Regions from separate parts of the Aquibium pacificum genome, predicted to be linked through region 2. Evidence: riboswitches for the same ligand, from Rfam matches in the RefSeq annotation. Region 2 holds a riboswitch; the other holds the start of a gene.

Region 1 (3,368 bases), on a different contig from region 2:
GTCCGGCGCGAGTTCGCCGGTCAGCATCCTGAGCAGCGTCGTCTTGCCGACGCCGTTCGGCCCGACGAGGCCGATGCGGTCGCCGCGCTGGATGCGGATGGAGAAGTCCGTCACGATGGCGAGGTCGCCGAAGCTCTTCGAGATGCCTTTCGTCTCGATGACGAGCTTGCCACTCTCGGCCGCCTCGCTCGCCGTCATCTTGGCCACGCCCTCCGCGCCGCGATGGGTGCGGAACTTCGCCCGCATGGACTGGAGGTCGCCGAGCCGGCGCATGTTGCGCTTGCGCCGCGCGGTCACGCCGTAGCGCAGCCAGTGCTCCTCGCGCACGATCTGGCGGCCGAGCTTGTGTTGCTCGCGCTCCTCCTCCTCCAGTACTTGATCGCGCCATTCCTCGAATTGGCCGAACCCCTTGTCGAGGCGTCGGGTCTGACCGCGGTCGAGCCAGACGGTGGCGCGGGTCACACGCTCCAGGAAACGCCGGTCGTGCGAGATGACGACGAAGGCTGAGGAGGTGCGCGCCAGTTCCTCCTCGAGCCATTCGATCACCGAAAGGTCGAGATGGTTGGTCGGTTCGTCGAGCAGGAGCACGTCCGGCTGGGGTGCCAGCACCCGCGCGAGTGCGGCCCTCCGCGCCTCGCCGCCGGAGAGCGTCTGCGGCGTCTCCTCGCCGGTCAGGTCGAGATTTTCGAGGATGTAGGTGGCGCGGTAGGGATCGTCCGCGGGGCCGAGACCCGCCTCGACATAGGCGCGCACGGTGGCGAAGCCTTCCATGTCCGCCGCCTGGCGCAGGTAGCGGATGGTGGCGCTCGGCTGGCGGAAGACCTCGCCGTCCTGCGGTTCGACCATGCCGGCGGCGATCTTGAGCAGCGTCGACTTGCCCGAGCCGTTTCGGCCGACCAGCGCGATGCGCTCGCCGGGCGACAGCGACAGCGAGGCGCCGTCCAGCAGCGGCGTGCCGCCGAAGGTGAGGCGGATGTTGTCGAGACGGAGAAGCGGTGGCGCCATGCGGCTCTAACCTGCGGACGGGAGGTGTGTTTCGGGGCGGGCGAGCAGCAGGGCGCGGCCCTCGCGCAAGGTAATGCGCAACTTCCCGCGGACCTCGTTCGACATGGTCAGCGACGAGCCGAAGGCGATCTCGACATTTTCGAGCGGCCACTTGGCGCCGGACACGCTGAGGCCCGACAGCGGCGAGAAGGCGAGGATGCTGAACAGCGTGCCGTCGGTATAGTCGAACTCCGAACGGCCGGGCATGACCGGCATGCCCTCTTCCAGACCGCTGGTGAGTACGACCGGCTTGCCGCCCTCTGCCAGCCTGATGGCGGCGGTCATGTGGAGGAAGGCGTGGTCGGCGCGCGGTCCGCCGAAGGCGCCGGCCAGCACCAGCGCGGTCGCTCCGCGCGCGAGCGCGGCCTCGGCCGCGAGTTCGCCGTCGGTGCTGTCCTTCTCTTCCGGATAGACCTCCCTGGGGACATCGGCATGGGGTTCGACGTCGATCTCGCCGATGGAATCGAAATCGCCGATCCACAGTTCCGGCGTCACGCCGAGCGCCGTCGCATGCCGGATGCCGGAATCGGCCGCGATCACCCGGGCGCCGGACAGCGCGGCGTCGAGGCGCGGCGTCCGGACGAGGTCGCCGCCGAGAAGGATGACGAAGGTGCACATGCGCGCCGCCTCTATCACGCCGCCGATGAAGAAAGGAAGGCCGGCACTCGGGACCGGCCCGCGGACTTCGTCCCTCGAAGGGTCTTGCCGTCTGTCCCTGCCGGCCTTAAGTTTCCGATCGCTCTAACGGGGTGCCGGCGGTCCTTGGACTGGCCGGCTGAGAGGCGAAGGGTTTTCCCTGCCAACCCGCTGAACCTGATCCGGCTCGTACCGGCGGAGGGATTAGACGCTCGCAAATGGCGCCTCAATTCCTTTCATTCGAAACCAGAGGAGGCGCTCGATGCGCACGACCATCCGATTTTTCGCCGCGGCCCTGGCCGCTTCGGTCTTCTCCCTTCCCGTGTTCGCGCAGGACGGCAGGGATACGCTCACCGTCTACACCTACGAGAGCTTCACCGCCGACTGGGGCCCGGGGCCGCAGGTCGAGAAGATCTTCGAGGCGGAATGCAACTGCGACCTCGAATTCGTCTCGGTCGCCGACGGCGTGGCGCTGCTCAACAGGCTGAAGCTGGAAGGTGACCGGACAGAGGCCGACGTTGTGCTTGGCCTCGACACCAACCTCACCGCCGATGCCAAGGCGACCGGGCTGTTCGCGCCGCACGGCGTCGAGGCGCCGGCAGTCGAGGTGCCCGGCGGCTGGTCGGACGACGTCTTCCTGCCATTCGACTACGGCTACTTTGCCGTGGTCTACGACACGCAGGCAATCGAGACGCCGCCCTCCAGCCTGAAGGAACTGGTCGAGGGCGATCCGGAACAGAAGATCGTCATCCAGGATCCGCGCACCTCGACGCCGGGATTGGGTCTGCTCTTGTGGATGAAGGCCGTCTACGGCGACGGATCCGCCGAGGCCTGGGCGAAGCTGAAGGACCGGGTGCTCACCGTGACGCCGGGCTGGAGCGAGGCCTACGGGCTCTTCACCAGCGGCGAGGCGCCGATGGTGCTGTCCTACACGACCTCGCCGGCCTACCACATGATCGCCGAAGACACGGACCGCTACCAGGCGGCGAAGTTCTCGGAAGGCCATTACCTCCAGGTCGAGGTGGCGGGGATCACGACCCATGGGGCGGACAATCCGCTGGCGAAGGCGCTCATGGAATTCATGACCGGACCGGGCTTCCAGGACGCGATCCCGGAAGCGAACTGGATGTATCCGGCTGGCGAGACGTCGAAGCCACTGAACCCGGCCTTCGACACACTGGTGAAGCCGGACGACACGCTGATCTTCAGCCCCGAGGAAGTCGCGGAAAACCGCAAGGCCTGGGTCGACGAGTGGCTCTCGGTGATGAGCGACTGAGGCGGAAGCGCGGGAAAGCGTCGTGGCACGCGTAGGTGCCGTCCCGCTCGGCACTGCAGCGCTTTCCTTCGTCGCGCTGCTTGCCGGCGGCGCCTTTCTTGGACTGCTGATCGAGGGCGCGCGCGACTGGCAGGGCGCGCTCGCCGCCTTCGACGCCTATCTGTTCCGGGTCGCCCGCTTCACGCTCCTGCAGGCGGTGCTGTCGACGATCGTCTCGGTGGTGCCGGCGATCGTCGTGGCGCGGGCCTTGTCTCGGCATCCGGCCTTCTTCGGCCGAAGTGCACTACTGCGCCTGTTCGCCGTGCCGCTGGCGCTGCCGGCGCTGGTCGCGGCACTCGGCGTGCTGGCGCTCCTTGGACGTGCGGGGTACTTCGCCGATCTGGTCGCCGCGCTCGGAGGCGACCGGTGGCCC
Region 2 (3,368 bases):
GCCCCATCAGCCGGACCTCACCGCTCACGCTGGCGGGGATCGTGCCGGGTATCAGCCCCGTCAGGGTCGAAAGCAGGGTCGACTTGCCCGCGCCGGACGGCCCGAGAAGGAGCAGCCGCTCCCCCCGGCGCACCGCGAGCGAGACCGGACCCACGGAGTCCTCTGACTGGTAGGGATACCGGACGCGGACGTCGCGCCAGGCGAGCGCGTCGTGCCCGTCAGACATGCGCCCGCCGCGCCCGGTCGATCCCCAGCCCCGACAGGACGCCGGTGCGGTAGAGCGCCTCGGTCACGAGATGGCCGGCGAGGCCGCCGAGCAGCGCGCCGCTGAGGCAGCGCAGCCCGAACATGGCGATCAGCAGACCCGGCTGCAACGATCCGTAGTCGAACCGGATCCATGTGTAGACGAAGGAGAAGACGGCCGCGCCGACACCCGCCATGACCAGCACGCGCAAGCGGTAGTCGCGCCAGCGGGTCGCGGCGAACACCGCTTCCGCACCGGCACCCTGAACGAGGCCGGTCAAAAGGAGCAGGAGGCCGGCCGGACTGCCCAGCAGTATCTGCACCACGGCCGCCAGCACCTCCGACAGGAGCGCGGCGCCGGGCTTGCGGATGATCGCGGCTGCGATGATCGAGACGATGAACCAGAAGCCCATCACCACGTCCATCGTGATCGCGCCGAAGATCGCCTGGGCGACGAGCCAGACCTGCACCCAGGCCAGGTAGAGGACGCCGAACACGGCGCCGAGAACGGTGACGATGAGGATTTCGCGCAGAGTCCAGGCGTTGGGGGCTTGCATGGCGGTGGTACCTTTCGGGTTGGGATGGGAGGTCCGCGCGCCGCCGCCTTCGGCGGCAGGACGTCAGGCGACGGTGGGGCTGTTGGCCGAGACCTTGAGGTCCATCGCCACGTGGCCATCGGGCGCACCGAAGCGCAGGAATGCCTCGGAGAGCGTTGCGAAGACCGGGCCGACGTCTCCGCGCAGCTTGGTGCAGAAGTTCTTGGAGCGGTCGAACACCCCGGAGCTCTTCAGGAACTCGATGCAGCCGTAGATCTCGTCCATGTGCTGGCCGATGCCGAGCGGATAGATGGAGAACTGGGCCGCGATATCACGGCCGAGCGGGGCGGCGGCGGCGACCGCGCGCCGCGCTTCGGCGATGCGCTCCTCCAGGCCGGTCTGCGGACCGCTGGGGTTGATCGGAGTGCAGATTGGGTCGTCGGGCTCGCCGGGGCAGCCGCGCGACACGGTGGCGGCGAGCACGCAATGGGCGCCGCCCGCCGCAGCAGCGGCGAACAGATCCCGCATGGCGGGGAAGAGCTGCTCGGGAGGACCGACGATGAGGGTGGAGACGTCGTCCGTCTCGATCCTGAAGTCCGGACGGTAGGGTTCGAGCGCCTTGATCGCGCCGAGAATGATGCCGACGAAATCGTCGGACATTGGATATAGGGAAACCTGTGCGCCGGAAAACATCTTCGCCTCGCTCCGCTGGCATTAACCAGATCAGCTTGAGGGTCCGCGGGCTTGGCGTCCGCATCTCAGCCCCGGCGATACGGAGCACCCCTGTCGATGTCGGAAGTAGTAGTGGCCGGGGGCAGGGCTTGCAACCTTAAAAATCTGACCCGCCAGCGGGGACGGCTCGCTCCCGCCCCATTCGCTGCAAGCTTGCTTCGGTCGGCCAAAAACCCGATACATGCGTGCGCTTCCGGGGAGGTTCGATGCGGCAGACGTGGCGGTGGTTCGGTCCGAAGGACAAGGTGACGCTTTCCGATGCGCGCCAGGCCGGCGTCGAAGGCATTGTCACGGCGCTGCATCACATCCCGACCGGCGAGATCTGGCGGCCCGAGGAGATCGAGAAGCGGCAGCGCGAGGTGGCGTTTGCCGCCGACGGGTCGATGAACCACCTGAAATGGGAGGTGGTCGAGAGCCTGCCTGTCTCCGAGGCGATCAAGACCCAGACCGGCGACTGGCGCGCCCATATCGTCCACTACCGCCGCAGCCTTGAAAACCTGGCGCGGGCCGGGATCGAGGTGATCTGCTACAATTTCATGCCAGTGCTGGACTGGACGCGCACCGACCTCGCCTGGCCGGTGGCGCATGGCGGCAGGGCGATGCGCTTCGACCTCTTCGACTTCGCCGCCTTCGACATCCACATCCTGAAACGCTCCGGCGCCGCCGGGGATTTCTCGCCGGCCGTCGCGGCCGAGGCCGAGAAGCGCTTCCGCGCCATGAGCGAGGACCGCAAGACCGAACTCGCGGCCAACGTCACCGCGGGCCTGCCCGGCGCGGTCGAAAGCTGGTCGCTGCCCGAACTCCAGGAGCATCTCTCGACCTATGACGGCATCGGCCCCGACAGGCTGCGCAAGAACCTGATCGATTTCCTGACCGAGGTCGCGTCGGACGCGCAGCGGCTGGGGCTCAGGCTCTGCTGCCATCCCGACGACCCGCCCTTTCCGCTGCTCGGCCTGCCGCGCATCATGTCGCGCGAGGCGGACTACGTCGCCGTTCTCGATGCCGTCGACCTTTTCGCCAACGGCGTCACCTTCTGCACCGGCTCGCTCGGTGCGCGGCCCGACAACGACCTGCCGGCGATGGTGCGCCGGCTGGCGCCGCGCATCCACTTCGTGCACCTGCGTAACGTGCGCCGCGACACGGAGGAGACGCCGTGCTCGTTCTTCGAGGACGAGCACCTTTCCGGCCAGACCGACATGGTAGCGGTGGTGGCGGCGCTCTTGGACGAAGAGAAGCGGCGACGCGCCGAGGGCAGGGCGGACGCCGAAATCCCGATGCGGCCCGACCACGGCCAGGACATCCTCGACGACCTCCACCGCGGCGCCCAGCCCGGCTATCCCGCGATCGGACGGCTGAAAGGCCTGGCGGAACTGCGCGGGGTGATGGCGGGGCTGAAGTTTGCGGGGTGAGACGGTTATGACTCTAGCAGGCATCGCCAAGCACCCCCTCACCGACCCTTCGGGCCACCTCTCCCCCTGCCCGGGGGAGAGGAAACGCAGCGTCGGCTTTGCACCAGGACTTCGACACTCGAGCGAGATCGCCTCGGCGCGATTCCTCTCCCCCGGGCAGGGGGAGAGGTGGCTCGCGACGCGAGACGGTGAGGGGGTGCTTCGTGCAGCCCTCAAGTCACGCAAGATCCGTCCGCCGGCCATGCAGGAAATGTCTGAAGCCGACAGTCTCTTGAGAGGTCGGCGTGCCCGCGCCTCAAATCTGTCCATGCGTGCCGCGCGATGACCCGTCTCTCGCAAACTTCCGGCCTCCCCTCCACCGTCGCCGTCCCCGCTTACGACCGCGCCAATCTCAAATCCGGCATCGTCCACATCGGCACCGGAGCGTTCCACAAGGCGCACCAGGCGG

Evidence for each region. Region 2 has a riboswitch for thiamine pyrophosphate ahead of ABGN05_RS28115 (YkoF family thiamine/hydroxymethylpyrimidine-binding protein). Riboswitches for the same ligand answer to the same signal wherever they lie in the genome.
Region 1: another riboswitch for thiamine pyrophosphate. It lies ahead of thiB (thiamine ABC transporter substrate binding subunit); the one in region 2 lies ahead of ABGN05_RS28115 (YkoF family thiamine/hydroxymethylpyrimidine-binding protein).

The regions. Positions count from the first base shown of each region.
Region 1 covers NZ_JBDPGJ010000002.1:871,778-875,145, forward strand. The annotation lists gene ABGN05_RS10630 (ABC-F family ATP-binding cassette domain-containing protein) at 1-1,005, opposite strand, end outside; gene ABGN05_RS10635 (thiamine diphosphokinase) at 1,012-1,662, opposite strand; TPP riboswitch at 1,780-1,901, shown strand; gene thiB (thiamine ABC transporter substrate binding subunit) at 1,943-2,956, shown strand; gene thiP (thiamine/thiamine pyrophosphate ABC transporter permease) at 2,979-3,368, shown strand, end outside.
Region 2 covers NZ_JBDPGJ010000009.1:165,147-168,514, reverse strand. The annotation lists gene ABGN05_RS28125 (ABC transporter ATP-binding protein) at 1-226, opposite strand, end outside; gene ABGN05_RS28120 (ECF transporter S component) at 219-800, opposite strand; gene ABGN05_RS28115 (YkoF family thiamine/hydroxymethylpyrimidine-binding protein) at 864-1,472, opposite strand; TPP riboswitch at 1,463-1,574, opposite strand; gene uxuA (mannonate dehydratase) at 1,718-2,920, shown strand; gene ABGN05_RS28105 (mannitol dehydrogenase family protein) at 3,242-3,368, shown strand, end outside.